Regions from separate parts of the Streptomyces sp. NBC_00178 genome, predicted to be linked through region 1. Evidence: riboswitches for the same ligand, from Rfam matches in the RefSeq annotation. Region 1 holds a riboswitch; each other region holds the start of a gene.
What was found. Region 1 has a riboswitch for cobalamin ahead of OHT61_RS29435 ((2Fe-2S) ferredoxin domain-containing protein). Riboswitches for the same ligand answer to the same signal wherever they lie in the genome.

Region 1 (5,437 bases):
CGATGGCCCGCGGCACCCAGGACGTCGCGCCGCTCGAGATGACCAAGTGGTTCGACACCAACTACCACTATCTGGTGCCGGAGCTCGGCCCCGGCACGGTCTTCACCGCCGACTCGGGCAGGCAGGTCGCCGAGCTCACGGAGGCCGTCGCTCTGGGCCTGACCGCCCGGCCCGTACTCGTCGGTCCGGTCACCTACCTGCTCCTCGCCAAGCCGGCCCCCGGTGTGGCCGAGGACTTCGACCCGCTCACGCTCCTGGACCGCCTGCTGCCGGTGTACGCCGAAGTCCTCGCCGACCTGCGGGCGGCCGGCGCCGAGTGGGTGCAACTCGACGAGCCGGCTCTCGTCCAGGACCGCTCCCGGGCGGAACTCGGCGCGTGCGAACGCGCCTACCGCGACCTCGGTTCGCTCACCGACCGGCCGAAGCTCCTCGTCGCCTCCTACTTCGGACGTCTCGGCGAGGCGCTCCCGCTGCTCGCCAAGGCACCGGTGGAAGGGCTCGCGCTCGACTTCACGGAGACCGCCGCCGTCCAGGTCGACGATCTGGCCGCCGTCGGCGGACTGCCCGGGAAGCGTCTGGTCGCGGGGGTCGTGAACGGCCGCAACATCTGGATCAACGACCTGGAGAGGTCCCTGTCGACCCTCGGCACGCTGCTGGGGCTGGCCGGCCGGGTCGATGTGGCGTCCTCGTGCTCCCTGCTGCACGTCCCGCTCGACGCGGCCGCCGAGCGGGAAATCGATCCGCAGGTGCTGCGCTGGCTGGCCTTCGCGCGGCAGAAGACCGAGGAGATCGTGACCCTCGCCGCGGGGCTGGCCCGGGGCACCGGGGCCGTGGCGGCCGCGCTGGCGGCCAACCGGGCGGGCCTCACCTCCCGCCGGACCTCCGCCGTCACCCGTGATCCGGCCGTGCGGGCCCGCGCGGCCGCGGTGACCGGGGCGGACGCCCGTCGCACCCTGCCGTACGGGGAACGGGCCGCGTCCCAGCGCGCCCGGCTCGGCCTGCCCCTGCTGCCGACGACGACCATCGGCTCGTTCCCGCAGACCGGCGAACTGCGCGCCGCACGCGCCGGTCTGCGGGCGGGGCGCATCGACGCGGCCGCCTACGACGAGCGCATCAGGGCCGAGATCCAGGAAGTGATCACGTATCAGGAGAAGGCCGGGCTGGACGTGCTGGTGCACGGCGAGCCCGAACGCAACGACATGGTGCAGTACTTCGCCGAACGGCTGACGGGTTACCTCGCCACCCGGCACGGCTGGGTGCAGTCCTACGGCACCCGCTACGTCCGCCCTCCGGTCCTGGCCGGCGACATCTCCCGCCCCGGACCGATGACCGTGGGCTGGACGACGTACGCCCAGTCGCTCACCGACCGTCCGGTCAAGGGCATGCTCACGGGTCCGGTCACCATGCTGGCCTGGTCCTTCGTGCGGGACGACCAGCCGCTCGGGGACACCGCCCGCCAGGTCGCGCTCGCCCTGCGCGACGAGGTCCGTGACCTGGAGGCCGCGGGCACCTCGGTCATCCAGGTGGACGAGCCGGCACTGCGGGAGACACTGCCCCTGCGGGCCGCGGACCGTCCCGCCTACCTCGGCTGGGCCACCGAGGCGTTCCGGCTGACGACCAGCGGGGTACGCCCGGACACCCAGGTCCACACGCACATGTGCTACGCCGAGTTCGGTGACATCGTGCAGGCCATCGACGACCTCGACGCCGACGTCATCAGCCTGGAGGCCGCGCGTTCGCACATGCAGGTCGCCCACGAACTCGCGGCCCACGGATACCCGCGCGAGGCCGGGCCCGGGGTGTACGACATCCACTCGCCCCGCGTGCCGTCCGCCGGGGAGGCGGCGGACCTTCTGCGCGCCGGACTGCGGGCGATCCCGGCGGAGCGCCTGTGGGTCAACCCGGACTGCGGTCTCAAGACCCGTGGCTGGCCGGAGACCAGGGCGTCGCTGGAAAGCCTGGTCGCGGCGGCCCGCACGGTGAGGGACGAGCTCACCGCGTCCTGACCCACCGGGCGGCACCGGCCGGGGCGGTCGCCCCGGCCGGTGCCCTCGCGGCGCCACGTCCGCGTCAGCGGCACGGCTCAGCGGGCGAGGCAGCAGTCCCCGCACGTCGAGCCGCCCGGCGTCCGGTAGTAGAGGCAGCAGCTGCGCCGGCGGAAGCCCAGGCCCGGTCCGGTGACCGAGCCCGTTCCCACGAGCCGCCCCGTGCCGAGCAGTCGGTCCACCAGGCGGGTGAGCGGCCCCCGGATGTCCGGACGGGCGGCCAGCAGGACGCCGGCCGAACCCATCAGCGCGGAGGCGGCGTTGCCGTCCAGCAGGCGTGGTGCGATCCTGACGGCCAGACCGGCCTCCAGCCGTGCCAGATGGTCCATGACCTGGGCGCCGAGGGTGTGTTCGGGTTCCGCGAGGCGGTCGGCGTACCACCCGGCGGGGGCAGGCAGCCCGAGTGCCGAGCCGGTGTCCTCCCTGCGCAGGGTGTCCAGGTCCGGCACGATGCCGTGGAGCAGCGTGCAGGCCAGCACGGGTGACCAGAGGCGTGCCGCGTGGCCGAGCTGGGCGATGGACACGCCGACGCGCAGATCCGTGCGGTACCGGTCGGCGACGGCCGTGGCCAGGTCGGCGAAACCACGGGCGTAGGACGCGCCGACGGGGTGCCAGCCTTCGTCGGGCGCGTCCGTGCGCAGCGCGAAGAAGCCACCCAGCGCCGCCACCTCGGCCAGAGCGCTCGCCACGGCGTCGCCCGGCGCGCGTGCGGCGTCGGGCGGGCCCGGTGGCACCCGCTCAGGTGGCCGCACGGCGCCGAGGGGGAGCGAAGGCGTACAGATCGAGGATCGCCGGCCGGGGCGCGACCCCGGGGCCGCCGGCACGTGCCCAGGCGGCTATGTCCTCGGTGGCGTCCGGGTCGTTGACCAGACCCAGCCAGACGGGCCGGGCTCCCGCGGCCCTGCCCTCGGTGGAGGGCTGTACGACGACGACGTTGGCCTGGTCGCACACGTCGAGGCATTCGGAGACCCGCACCGGTGCCGCGCCGCGCAGCCGCGCGGTCTGCGCCGCGTGGTCCCCGGTCACCTTGGGGCTGCCGCAGCAGCAGTCCCGGCACACGACGATCCGGCAGGGCACCCGCCCCGTCACCGGTGGTGGCACGGTGCTGCCGAAGACCTCTTCGGCCGGGTTCTCGGACATGCCGAACCCCCCTCTCTCCGGGGAGATCCGCCCCGGGGTACGTCGAGGAGGCGACCGCGTGAGTCTCCTGGCTCTCGGGTCGTGGCTCGTCCCGTCCTTCCCGCCCCCGTGGGGGGCGGTGGACGTCGCGGGATCCGCTCGCCGATCACAGTGGCGGGACCGCGCCGGATTCGCACCGGCTTCCTCGGGCCGCCGTCGCCCTGTCGTGGACCATCATGGCATCCGGCGACCGGTGGCGCGGCGGGCAGCCCCGGGGCGGCTGCGGGCACCCGAGGCGGGGCGGCCCGCGCGAGCGTGCGGACGGGGGCCCGTCCCGCCCCGTCCCGGCAGAACGTAGGATCACCTGGTCATCGCCGCGACGGGAGACAGGAAGCCGGTGTGAATCCGGCACGGTCCCGCCACTGTGACCGGGGAACGCGGACCCTCCGCATGCCACCGCGCACCGCGCGGCGGAGCGGGGGCGCCGATCCCGGGAGTCAGGACACTGGCCTGTCGCGGGCCCGATCCGAGGAGCGCGGACTCCCCAGGAGGCTTCACGTGTTCACAGGCATGCCCCTTTTCCCTCACGCACTCAACTCCCGCAGGCGCGGCGCCCTGCGCACGGCGGCCGGCGTACTCGCTCTGTCGGCGCTCGCGCTGACGGCGGGCTGCGGCTCGTCCGACGGCCCGGGTGACGACCCGGGGGCCGCGGCGTCGTCGCCCGCCGGCTTCCCGGTCACCATCGACAACTGCGGTGTGAAGACGACGTACACGCGGCCTCCGGCCCGGGTCGTCACCATCCACCAGCATCCGGCGGAGCTGATGCTCGCCCTCGGTCTCGGGGACCGCATGGTCGGGACCGCCTACCCGGACTCGTCCGTACTGCCGGAACTGAGGAAGGCCTACGAGGCCGTCCCGGAGCTCGCCGAGGAGGAGCCGTCGTTCGAGACGGTCCTGGACGCCGAGCCCGATCTCGTCTACGGCGGCTACGGCAGCGCGTTCGGCGAGAAGGAGGGCCGCTCCCGCAAGGCGTTCGCCGACGCGGGCATCGACACCTACCTCAACCGCGAGTACTGCGGCAAGAAGCAGGTGACGATGGAGGACACGTACGAGGAGATACGCACCATCGGCACGATCTTCGGTGTGCCGGGGCGCGCCGACTCGCTCGTGTCGGACCTGAAGGGCCGTGTCGGCAAGGCCGCCTCCGCGGTCGACGGCGAGGCGGACGTGCCGGTGTTCGTCTACGACAGCGGCGACAAGTCGGCGTTCACCGCGGGCGGCAAGAGCCTCGGCACGGAACTGATCCGGCTCGCCGGCGGGAAGAACGTCTTCGCGGACCTGGACGACGTCTTCGGGGACGTCTCCTGGGAGCAGGTCGTGGAGCGCAGGCCGGAGGCCATCGCCATCTACGACTACGCGGGCTCCGACAGCATCGAGCAGAAGGAGAAGTACCTCCTCTCCCAGCCCGCGCTCGCCGACGTGCCGGCGATCAGGAACAAGCGGTTCGTCGTCCTGCCGCTGACCGCGACCCTGGTCGGGATCCGGTCGGCCTACGCGGTCGGGGATCTCGCCCGCGGCCTGCACCCCGAGAGCTTCCGGTGACCGCTCCCACCGTGGAGGTTCCCGGCCGGCGGGCCGGGGGGAAACGGCCCGCCGGGAAGGTGACGGGCCGCGGCACGCCGGCGCTCACCCTGCTCGTCCTGACCGCGCTGCTGCTCGTCTCGCTGACCGCGGGGCTGGCGATCGGCTCGGTGCACGTGCCGCCCGGTCAGGTGTGGGGCATCGTGGCGCACGCGATCGGCGTCGACCGGTCACCGCCCTCGTGGTCCCCGGCGCGCGAGACCATCGTGCTCGACGTACGCGCCCCGCGCGTCCTGCTCGGGGCGGTGACCGGCGCCGGGCTCGCGGTGGTGGGCACCGCCATGCAGGCGCTCGTCCGCAACCCGCTCGCCGAGCCCTACCTGCTGGGTGTCTCGTCGGGGGCGTCCCTGGGCGCGGTGAGCGTGATCGTGTTCGGGGTGACCTTGTTCGGCCCGGTGTCGCTGTCGGCCGCCGCGTTCGCCGGTGCGCTGGGCGCCCTGCTGCTGGTGTACGCCACCGCGCGTACGGGGGGCCGCATCAGCTCCGTACGCCTGGTGCTGTCCGGTGTGGCGATCGCGGCGGTGCTCACCGCGGTGCTGGACCTGCTCCTGCTGACCACGGACCGGGGCAACGAGGCCCGGGCGGTGCTCGCCTGGACCCTCGGCGGTCTCGGCGGCGTCAGCTGGGCGACC
Region 2 (5,437 bases), 1.8 Mb from region 1:
GATCTCCTCGACCGCGTCGAACGCCGCCGCCCTGTCCGCCGGGTCGGGCAGATAGGTGTCGAGCAGCGTCAGATAGAACTGGACGTGCACGGCCTCCTCGAACAGCTGCCGCGACAGGTACAGGCGCGCCTCGGGCGAGTTGATGTGCTTGTACAGCGTCAGCACGAGGTTGTTCGAGACGATCGAGTCACCGGTCGCGAAGAACGCCACCAGCCGGCCGATCATGTGCTGCTCGCCGGGCGACAGCTTGGCGAGGTCGGCGACGTCGGAGTGGAGGTCCACCTCCTCGACCGTCCAGGTGTTCTTGATCGCGTCCCGGTAGCGCTCGTAGAAGTCCGGGTAGCGCATGGGGCGCAGGGTCAGCTCGAAGCCCGGGTCGAGGAGGTTCTTGCTCTCGGACGTACTCATTACTGGCAGGCCTCGCAGGACTCGGGGTTTTCGAGGGAGCAGGCGATCGCGTCAGCGTCGGGCGACGACGCCTGCTGTACGGGAATGGGGGCGGCGGCCGCGGCCTGCCCGGACGCCGCGCGGGCGATCCGGGTCGCCGGGCGCGAACGCAGGTAGTACGTCGTCTTCAGCCCCTGCTTCCAGGCGTACGCGTACATCGAGGAGAGCTTGCCGATCGTCGGCGTCTCCAGGAACAGGTTGAGCGACTGGCTCTGGTCGAGGAACGGCGTGCGCGCCGCCGCCATGTCGATCAGTCCACGCTGCGGGATCTCCCACGCCGTGCGGTACAGCGCCCGCACGTCCTGCGGGATCCACGCGAAGCCCTGCACGGAGCCGCTCGCCTCGCGCAGCGCCTCACGGGTCCGGGCGTCCCACACGCCGAGCCGCTTCAGCTCGTCCACGAGGTAGCCGTTGACCTGGAGGAACTCACCGCTGAGCGTCTCGCGCTTGAAGAGGTTGGAGACCTGCGGCTCGATGCACTCGTACACCCCGGCGATCGAGGCGATCGTCGCCGTCGGCGCGATGGCGAGCAGCAGGGAGTTGCGCATCCCGGTCTTCGCGACCCGGGCGCGCAGCGCGTCCCAGCGCTCCGGCCAGCTCAGCTCCGTGTCGTAGTGGTCGGGGTGCAGCACACCGCGGGCGGCGCGCGTCTCGGACCAGGCGGGAAGCGGGCCCGACCGCTCGGCCAGGTCGCAGGACGCCTCGTACGCGGCCAGCATGATCCGCTCGGAGATCTTCGTGGACAGGGCGCGGGCCTCGGGGGAGTCGAAGGGCAGCCGCAGCTGGAAGAAGACGTCCTGGAGGCCCATCGCGCCGAGACCCACCGGACGCCAGCGGGCGTTGGAGCGGCCGGCCTGCTCGGTCGGGTAGAAGTTGATGTCGACGACCCGGTCCAGGAACGTCACGGCGGTGCGCACGGTGGCGTCCAGCCGCTCCCAGTCGATGCCGCCGTCGGCCACGAACGCGCCCAGGTTGACCGAACCCAGGTTGCAGACGGCCGTCTCGCCGTCGTCGGTGACCTCGAGGATCTCGGTGCACAGGTTCGAGGAGTGCACGACCCGGCCCGGCTCGGCCGTCTGGTTGGCCGTGCGGTTGGAGGCGTCCTTGAAGGTCATCCAGCCCTGACCGGTCTGCGCGAGGGTACGCATCATCCGGCCGTACAGCTCACGCGCGGGCATCGACTTGCGGGCCAGGCCCTTGGCCTCGGCCGCGCGGTAGGCCGCGTCGAACTCGTCGCCCCACAGGTCGACCAGCTCGGGCACCTCGGCGGGGGAGAACAGCGACCACTCGGTGTCGGCGTCGACGCGGCGCATGAACTCGTCCGGGATCCAGTGCGCCAGGTTGAGGTTGTGCGTGCGCCGCTGGTCCTCGCCGGTGTTGTCGCGCAGCTCCAGGAACTCCTCGATGTCCGCGTGCCAGGTCTCCAGGTAGACGGCGGCGGCACCCTTGCGGCGGCCGCCCTGGTTGACCGCGGCGACCGAGGCGTCGAGCGTCTTGAGGAACGGCACGATCCCGTTGGAGTGGCCGTTCGTGCCGCGGATCAGCGAACCCCGGGCGCGGATGCGCGAGTACGAGAGGCCGATGCCGCCCGCGTGCTTCGAGAGGCGGGCCACCTGGTGGTAGCGGTCGTAGATCGAGTCGAGCTCGTCCAGCGGCGAGTCCAGCAGGTAGCAGGAGGACATCTGCGGGTGCCGGGTGCCGGAGTTGAAGAGGGTCGGCGAGGACGGCAGGTAGTCGAGGCGGCTCATCAGGCCGTACAGGGAGGCCACTTCGTCCAGGGCGCGCTGCGAGGTGTCCTCGGCCAGTCCGGCGGCCACGCGCAGCATGAAGTGCTGCGGGGTCTCGACGACCTGCCGGGTGAGCGGGTGGCGCAGCAGGTAGCGGCTGTGCAGCGTGCGCAGGCCGAAGTAGCCGAAGCGGTCGTCCGCCCCGTCGGCGAGCGAGCGTTCCACCAGCGCGTCCAGCGCGGCCGCGTGCAGCGCGACGAACTCCGCCGTGCGGTCCGCGATCAGGCCCTCGCGGTGCCCGACGGCGACCGACGAGGAGAAGGAGACCGCGCCTTCGCCCGCCGCCTCGTCCGCGATCGCGAGGGTGAGCAGCCGGGCGGCGAGCCGGGAGTACGCCGGGTCCTCCGAGATCAGACCCGCGGCGGCCTCGGTGGCCAGCGAGCGCAGCTCGGCCTCGTCCGCCCGCGCGCTCCGGCCGCGCAGCGCGGCGGCCGCGACCCGTCCGGGGTCGGTGTCGGGCAGATCGGCGGTCAGACCGGTCAGGGTCCGCAGCAGCGCGGTCCCGGGCGCGTCGGTCGTGAGGCTCTCGGATTCCGCGGCTGAAACCGGGTCTGCGGGCGCGATGGTCACTGGGGCTATCCCTCGCTCGGCTCGGGGCCTGCGGGAGCGGGGCAGCCGGGCACGGTCGCCCCCGGGGAGGGAGCACGGCGCGCACGGCGTCCACCGGCCTTCCGCGGGGCCCGGACGTCTCGGCATCCGGTTCGGTCGAGCCGGACGCACCGTCGGCAGGTCCTCGGACTCCGCGGTGCGCGAATGCACACCGATCACACCGTTGCGGGACAGTTCCGGATTCGCACCGGATTCCCCTGCGGCGACAGCGAGGTCGAGCATACATGTGGGGGCTGCCGATTGAGGCAGCCCCCACATGTAGTGTCGTGACGGGTCAAAAGGTCAGGCGGTACGTCAGCAGGGTGAAGCCGGGAAGCGGGCTCCAGTCCCGCTCAGGGGTCCGTACGAAGCCGAGCCGCGCGTAGATGCGGTGGGCGGACCCCATGGACGGCTGGGTCGACAGCACCACCCCGGACAGCCCCTCGGTGGCGCGTGCCCGCTCGACACAGGCCCGGACGAGCGCCTCGCCGGCACCGCGTCCGCGCGCCGCACGGGAGACGGCCAGCATCCGCAGTTCGGCCTCGTCCCCGCCCGCGATGTCGGTCCACGGGCTGCCCGGCGTGACGTAGGTGACACCTCCCAGCAGGAGGCCACCGGGGTCCACCGCCGCCAGCACGAGCGCCTCGGCGGCGCGGCGTCCGACGGCGCGGAGCTGTTCGACGTACTGATCGGCCGCGCCGAAGTCCAGCAGTCCGTCGTCGAGGTAGGCCCGGGTGGTGATCTCGCCCAGGGCCTCGTGCTCGCCGGCGCGGACCGGTCTGATCGAGACGTCCATGCGCGGAGTCTGCCTCAGACGGCGGCCCGGCGCACGTGCCTTTCGGGGAGCCGGCGAACCGGCCCCGCACACGGGCCCGTCCCGGCAGGGCGGACCCTGCCGGGACGGACGACGTCACGGGCTACAGGCGTTCCAGGGGCTCGGGCTCGCCTCCCGGCGCACCCACCGTGGCCGGCGGGAGCGTGACCTTGACGCCGGGCTCGCCGACGTCCGCGGTGTAGTCGGACGGCGAGGTCTCGTCGATACCCGCCGGGGCCTTCAGCGCGTTCAGGACGAAGGTCAGCACGACCACGACGACGATGTTCAGCACGATCGCGGTGAGACCGATGTAGCCGATCTCGCCGATGCCGGGGATCTCCTTCGAGGAGCCGCCGAAGTGCTTCTGCGTCGGGCTGGCGACGCCGTACGCGGCCACCGTGCCGTAGATCATGCCGACGGCCCAGCCTGCGATCAGGGCCCAGCGGTGGAACCACCGGGTGAACAGGCCGCCCACCAGCGCCGGCATGGTCTGGAGGATCCAGATCCCGCCGAGCAGCTGGAAGTTGATCGCGACCGTCTTGTCCATGGTGAGGACGAAGGCGAGCGCGCCCACCTTGACGAGCAGCGAGACCAGCTTGGAGACCTTGGTCTCCTGGGCCGGTGTCGCGTCGGGCTTGATGAAGTCCTTGTAGATGTTCCTGGTGAAGAGGTTCGCCGCGGCGATCGACATGATCGCGGCCGGCACCAGGGCGCCGATCCCGATCGCGGCGAAGGCCACACCCGCGAACCAGTCGGGGAACATGGTCTCGAACAGCTGGGGGATCGCCAGCTGCCCGTTGTCGACCTTGATCCCGGCCGCGATCGCCATGAACCCGAGCAGGGCGAGCAGGCCCAGCATCAGGGAGTACAGCGGCAGGATCGTGGTGTTGCGCCGGATCACCTCACGGCTGCGGCTGGAGAGCGTCGCCGTGATCGAGTGCGGGTACATGAAGAGCGCGAGCGCGGAGCCCAGTGCCAGCGTCGCGTAGCCCCACTGGCCCATCTCCCCGGGCACGAGCGCGCCCCTCGGTTTGCCCGTCGCCTCGTTGGTCTGGGCGAACGCCTCGCCGGCCTTCGCGAAGATGTCGTCGAAGCCGCCGAGTTTGATCGGGATGTAGATGATGGCCACCGCGATGACCAGGTAGATCAGGCCGTCCTTGACGAACGCGATGAGCGCGGGGGCCCGCAGTCCCGAGGAGTACGTGTACGCGGCGAGGACCGCGAACGCGATCAGCAGCGGCAGGTCCTTGACGAACCAGTGGGTGTTCTCGCCGCCGCCGACGCCCATGACGTCCAGCACGGCCTGGATGCCGACCAGCTGGAGCGCGATGTACGGCATGGTGGCGAGGATGCCCGTGAGGGCGACCGCCAGTGAGAGGCCCTTCGAGCCGAAGCGGCCGCGGACGAAGTCCGAGGTGGTGACGTACCCGTGCTTGTGCGACACCGACCACAGGCGGGGCAGGAAGGTGAAGATCAGCGGGTAGACGAGGATCGTGTACGGCACGGCGAAGAAGCCCGCCGCACCGGCCGCGTAGATCGCCGCGGGGACCGCGACGAAGGTGTACGCGGTGTACAGGTCGCCGCCGAGCAGGAACCAGGTGACCCAGGTGCCGAACGACCGGCCGCCCAGACCCCATTCGTCGAGGCTCGCCTCGTTCTCGGCCTTGCGCCAGCGCGCGGCCATGAATCCGATGACCGTGACGGCCAGGAAGAAGAAGATGAACACGGCGAGTGCGACGCCGTTCACGCCGTCCTTCATGCGGAAGCACCTCCCTTGCGGGCGCGCTGGTCACGCTGCCAC
Region 3 (5,437 bases), 5.0 Mb from region 1:
CCACGCCGGCCCGCGACTCCACGTCGTCCTCGATGCGCTCGCCCAGCACCTGGAACCCGCCGCAGATCCCCAGCACGGGCCGCCCCTCGGCGGCCCGTCGCAGCAACGCGTCCGCCAGTCCGCGCTCCCGCAGCCACGCCAGCGCCTTCACGGTGCCCCGTGTGCCGGGCACGATCACGAGGTCCGCGTCGGCGAGCTCCTCCGCGCGGTCCACGAACCGCACGACCACACCGGGCTCGGCCGCGAGCGCGTCCACGTCGGTGAAGTTCGACATCAGCGGTACGGCGCACACCGCCACCCGCAGCACGTCCTCACCGTGCGGCGGCGCCACGACCGACTCGCGCACGGTGCCGCGCATCGAGACCCGCAGCCCGTCCTCCTCGTCGATGCCCAGCCCGTGGGCGTACGGCAGCACGCCGAAGGTCCGCCGCCCCGTGAGCCCGTGCAGCATGTCGAGACCGGGCTCCAGCAGCGACACGTCACCGCGGAACTTGTTCACGAGGTAACCGGCGACCAGCGACTGGTCCTCGGCGCTCAGGAGCGCCGTCGTACCGAAGAACGAGGCGAACACACCACCCCGGTCGATGTCCCCGACCACCACCACCGGAAAGCGCGCGGCCCGCGCGATGCCCATGTTGACGATGTCCGTGCGCCGCAGGTTGATCTCGGCGGGGCTGCCCGCCCCCTCGCAGATCACGGCGTCGTACGAGCTCCGCAGCTGCTCCAGGCAGTCCACGACGGTGCCCAGCAGGGCTTCCTGCCGACCGCCGTGGTAGCCGCGGGCGCTCATCTCGCCGACCGGCCGGCCCATCAGGACCACCTGGCTGGAACGGTCGCCGCCCGGTTTCAGCAGCACCGGGTTCATCAGGGCCGACGGCTCCACCCGGGCGGCCTGCGCCTGCATCGCCTGGGCACGGCCGATCTCCGCCCCCTCCCGGGTGACGAAGGAGTTCAGCGACATGTTCTGCGCCTTGAACGGCGCGACCTTCACCCCCCGGCGCACCAGCCACCGGCAGATCCCGGCCGTGACGACGCTCTTGCCCGCGTCCGAGGTGGTCCCGGCCACCAGCAGTCCGCCGCTCATCTGCCCCTCCGTCCCCAGGCCAGCCGCCCCGCCGCACAGACGCCGAGGGCCAGCACACTCACCCGGCGCGACAGCCGCACCGCGCGTTCGATGTCGGCGACCCGCACGTCCCGGCCCGCCTCCCCGTTGAGCACCGGCCGGTGCTCGACCCGCCCGCCGTAGGCCAGGGTCCCGCCCAGACGAACGCCGAGCGCCCCCGCGAACGCGGCCTCCACCGGGCCCGCGTTGGGGCTCGGGTGCTTCCCGGCGTCCGAGCGCCAGGCGCGGACGGCCTGGCGGGGACGGCCGCCCGCGGCCACGGCGAGCGCGGCGGTGAGCCGGGCCCCGGGCCAGCCCGCGAGGTCGTCGAGCCGGGCCGACGCCCAGCCGTAGCGCCCGTAGCGGGGCGACTTGTGCCCCACCATCGCGTCGAGGGTGTTCACGGCCCGGAAGCCGACCAGTCCCGGCACCCCGCCGAGCGCGCCCCACACCAGGGCGCCCACGACGGCGTCGGAGGTGTTCTCGGCGACGGACTCGACGACGGCCCGGGCGATCCGCGGCCCGTCGAGCGCCTGCGGGTCGCGCCCGCACAGGTGCGGCAGCCGCTCCCTGGCGAGCTCGACGTCCCCGGCCTCCAGGGCACCGCCGATGGCCCGGGCCTCGCGGCCCAGCGACGTGCCCCCGACGACGGCCCAGGTGGCGGCGGCGGTCAGTGCCACGGCGGCCGTGGGACGGTTCCGCACGGCGCGGGCCGCCAGCCCGGCGGCGGCCGTGGCCCCGCCCGCGCAGACGAGCGTGTGCAGGGCGCCCCAGCCCCGGTGGTCGTGCCACAGGCGGCTCTCGGCGCCCGCGGCGGCCCGCCCGAAGGCGGCGACGGGGTGGCCGCGCCGGGGGTCACCGAGCAGCAGGTCGCCGATCAGACCGGCGGCGGCGCCGTACGCGAAGATGCGGTCGGCTCGCACGGATCAGAGGTCCGTCGCGCCTCGCAGGGACGTCGTCACGGGTGGTGCGGGCAGGGACGCACGGCGGCCGGGCATGGCAGATGTCCTCACTCAGGGTCCGCGCCCTGGTTCGACGTGACCGGCGACGAGAGTCTCCTGGCTTCCGGATCCGCGGGTCCTCCGGCCTTCCAGCCCGCGGTGGCGGGCCGTGACTTCCGTGTGGAGGACTGCTCCCCGGTGACAGTGGCGGGACCGCGCCGGATTCGCACCGGCTTCCTCTCCTGTCGCCGTAAATGGCTCCGGCAGTCCACCACGCCCCGTGAAGGCCCGTCAACCTGCCGTTGACCTGCGAGGCTTCGGTGTGGCCGGACGCACACCGGGCCGGACACACGCACGGTGTGTCCGGCCCGGAGGGGTGCCCGAGGGGGTCAGGCGACGATCAGGTAGATCCCGTACGCGACCGCCGCCGCGCACACGGCGAAGCAGGCGTAGGCGCCGGTGCGCGCCAGGGCGTGGGAACCGGCGCCGCCCTGGCCCGTCCGCACCTGCTTGGCCAGGCCGGTGATGCCGAGGGTGAAGAGGCCGACGAGCGCGACGGTGACCACGAGGCTGATCCCGAAGACGGAGGCGAGAGCCGCCCAGTCGATTTTCATGCGGATGCGTCCTTACACCGTGGCCGGCCGGGCCGGGTCGGCCTGGGTGTCCGGGGCGGGGATGGTGGTCTTGAGTTCCGGGACGGGCACACCCGCGGGCGGCGGGGTGACGGCCGCGATGGCCGTCGTGACGACACCGGCGGGCTCCTCGGCGGCCCCGTCGGCCGCGTTGACGTTGGTGTGGTCGACCGGCTTGCGCCGCGAGAGCATCCAGATCGCGCCGGAGCCCGCGACCAGCAGGGCGGCCGTCACGGCGACTCCCCAGGAGCCCTGCTTGGTCAGCAGCTCGGCGCCCGCGCCGACGAGACCGGCGGCCGGCAGGGTCAGGCCCCAGGCGACGAACATCCGGGTGGCGGTGGACCAGCGGACCACGCCCCCCTTGCGTCCGAGCCCGGCGCCCATGACCGCACCGGAGACGGACTGCGTGGTGGAGAGGGAGAACCCGAGGTGCGAGGAGGCCAGGATGACCGTGGCGGCGCTGGTCTGGGCGGCGAAGCCCTGGGGCGGACGGAGCTGGGTGAGTCCGCTGCCCATGGTGCGGATGATGCGCCAGCCGCCGAGGTAGGTGCCGAGGGCGATGGCGACGCCGGCCGCGGTGATGACCCAGACCGGGGGGTTGGAACCGGGGGCGAGGACGCCGCCGGTGACCAGGGCCAGGGTGATGATGCCCATGGTCTTCTGCGCGTCGTTGGTGCCGTGGGCGAGCGAGACCAGACCGGCGGAGGCGATCTGCCCGGCGCGGTAGCCCTTGGCGGTCGACTTCAGCTGCGCCTCGTCGGTGATCTTCCGGTTGAGGCGGTACGTCAGCTTCGTCGCCAGCAGTGCGGCGATACCGGCGACGAGCGGCGCGGCGACCGCGGGCAGCAGGACCTTCGTGACGACGGTTCCGCCGTTGATCGAGGACCAGCCGGCCGACGTCACCGCGGCGCCGATGAGGCCGCCGAAGAGTGCGTGGGAGGAACTGGAGGGCAGGCCGACCAGCCAGGTCAGCAGATTCCACAGGATCGCGCCGACGAGCGCGGCGAAGATGACCTCGGTTCTGAGGCCGTCCTCGCTGACGATCCCGCCGGAGATGGTCTTGGCGACCTCCACCGAGAGGAACGCGCCGACGAGATTGAGAACGGCGGACATGGCCACCGCTGTCTTGGGCTTGAGGGCGCCGGTCGAGATGGTCGTGGCCATCGCGTTGGCGGTGTCGTGGAAACCGTTCGTGAAATCGAACACGAGAGCTGTCACGATCACAATCGCGAGCAGCAGCGTGATGTGTTCCATTTACCCAGGCAATCGTTCGACGTCATTGGCACGTGGAACGTAAGCAACCTTGGTGAACGGAAGGTGAACTGGGCAGGGCGGCATGGTGACCCCAAACGTTCGTGGCGGTTCCGCTTGTATGCGGACGGGGTGGGGCGGACGGTCGCGGCCGGTGCGGCGCATGGCCTCCGGTCGGCCCGGAGGGTCCCGTAACACCCTATTTGCCCGAAGAGGAGACATCGGTCACGCGCGCCGTGGCGGCCCTAGGATCTGCGCATGGACGACGGGCACCGGGACACGATCGGACAGGCGTGGGAGAGCCTCGTCGCGACGGCGCGCAGGACGGCCGCCGAAGGGCTGGTCGTCGGCACCTCGGGCAACGTCTCGGCCCGGGTCGGCGACCTCGTGCTGGTCACCCCCAGCGGGGTGCCCTACGACCGGCTGGGACCGGGGGACACGGTCGGGGTCGACCTCGCGGGGCGCCAGGTGCTGGGGGACCTCGTCCCGACCAGCGAACTCCCCCTGCACCTCGCCGTGTACCGCGAGACCTCCGCGGCCGCCGTCGTCCACACCCACGCCGTGCACGCGACCGCCGTCTCCACGCTCGTCGACGAGGTGCCCCTGGCCCACTACGCCGCGGCCATGCTCGGCGGGCCGGTCCGCACCGCCCCGTACGCGCGCTACGGCACGCCGGAACTGGCCGGCCACATGCTCGACGCCCTGCGCGGCCGCACGGGCTGCCTGCTCCGCAACCACGGGACCGTGACGTACGGGGACACCCTGGACCAGGCTTACGACCGCACCGCCCAGCTCGAATGGATGTGCAGGCTCTGGCTCACCGCGAGCTCCGTTCCCGGCCGGAACCCGAGCCTGCTCACCCCCGCCCAGCTGGACGACGTGCGCACCGCCCTGGAGGGATACGGCCAGCAGGGCTGACCCGGACCGAGCACCGTACGGACGCCGCCCACTGGCAGCCCGCCCGCCGGGCCGGGACACTGAAGCCGTGCGCCCGGCAACAGCAGCGGCAGCGGCCGCCACCACGATCCTCGGAGTCGGCGCGGCAGCGGTCGCCGCCGGCCGGTACGCGAGCGACACCGCCCTCGGGGCCCCGTCGCAGCCGCGTCCGTTCCCCGCCGACCGCCGTATGACCGTGCACGCCACGGCCGCGGGGCAGGTGACACTGACCCGGTCCTTCGCGGCGCTGCGCCCCGGCGTCTACGGCCTGACCGCACGCGACGTCCACGCCGTCGTGGGCCCGGTCGTCGGCCGGCCGGCCGACGGCTCGGCGGACACCGTCGTACGGCGGCTCGAACGGGTGAACCTCGGCAGCCTCAAACCGGGCGCCCGGGTCCGCCTCACCCCCGAGATCCACCGCGGCGACCCGCTCGCCGCCCTGGGCCTCGCCTACAAGGAGGTCGAGGTCCCCGGAGAGCTCGGCGCCCTGCCGGCCTGGTTCGTCCCCGGTGCCCGCGACACCTGGGTCATCACCGTCCACGGCCTCGGCACCACGCGGGAGCACCCGCTGAACG

Region 2: linked by a shared signal. The riboswitch ahead of OHT61_RS21570 (ribonucleoside-diphosphate reductase subunit alpha) and the one ahead of OHT61_RS29435 ((2Fe-2S) ferredoxin domain-containing protein) in region 1 are both predicted to bind cobalamin.
Region 3: linked by a shared signal. The riboswitch ahead of OHT61_RS07455 (cobalamin biosynthesis protein) and the one ahead of OHT61_RS29435 ((2Fe-2S) ferredoxin domain-containing protein) in region 1 are both predicted to bind cobalamin.

Annotation. Positions count from the first base shown of each region.
Region 1 is NZ_CP108143.1:6,720,301-6,725,737, reverse strand. Features, by position in the region: gene metE (5-methyltetrahydropteroyltriglutamate--homocysteine S-methyltransferase) at 1-2,006, shown strand, start outside; gene OHT61_RS29440 ((2Fe-2S)-binding protein) at 2,084-2,734, opposite strand; gene OHT61_RS29435 ((2Fe-2S) ferredoxin domain-containing protein) at 2,784-3,185, opposite strand; cobalamin riboswitch at 3,247-3,370, opposite strand; cobalamin riboswitch at 3,515-3,692, shown strand; gene OHT61_RS29430 (ABC transporter substrate-binding protein) at 3,735-4,766, shown strand; gene OHT61_RS29425 (FecCD family ABC transporter permease) at 4,763-5,437, shown strand, end outside.
Region 2 is NZ_CP108143.1:4,885,675-4,891,111, forward strand. Features, by position in the region: gene OHT61_RS21565 (ribonucleotide-diphosphate reductase subunit beta) at 1-408, opposite strand, end outside; gene OHT61_RS21570 (ribonucleoside-diphosphate reductase subunit alpha) at 408-2,804, opposite strand; cobalamin riboswitch at 2,942-3,065, opposite strand; gene OHT61_RS21575 (GNAT family N-acetyltransferase) at 3,118-3,618, opposite strand; gene mctP (monocarboxylate uptake permease MctP) at 3,740-5,395, opposite strand; gene OHT61_RS21585 (DUF3311 domain-containing protein) at 5,392-5,437, opposite strand, start outside.
Region 3 is NZ_CP108143.1:1,726,885-1,732,321, reverse strand. Features, by position in the region: gene OHT61_RS07460 (cobyric acid synthase) at 1-1,084, opposite strand, end outside; gene OHT61_RS07455 (cobalamin biosynthesis protein) at 1,081-2,025, opposite strand; cobalamin riboswitch at 2,155-2,282, opposite strand; gene OHT61_RS07450 (hypothetical protein) at 2,433-2,657, opposite strand; gene OHT61_RS07445 (inorganic phosphate transporter) at 2,670-3,929, opposite strand; gene OHT61_RS07440 (class II aldolase/adducin family protein) at 4,185-4,844, shown strand; gene OHT61_RS07435 (alpha/beta hydrolase) at 4,912-5,437, shown strand, end outside.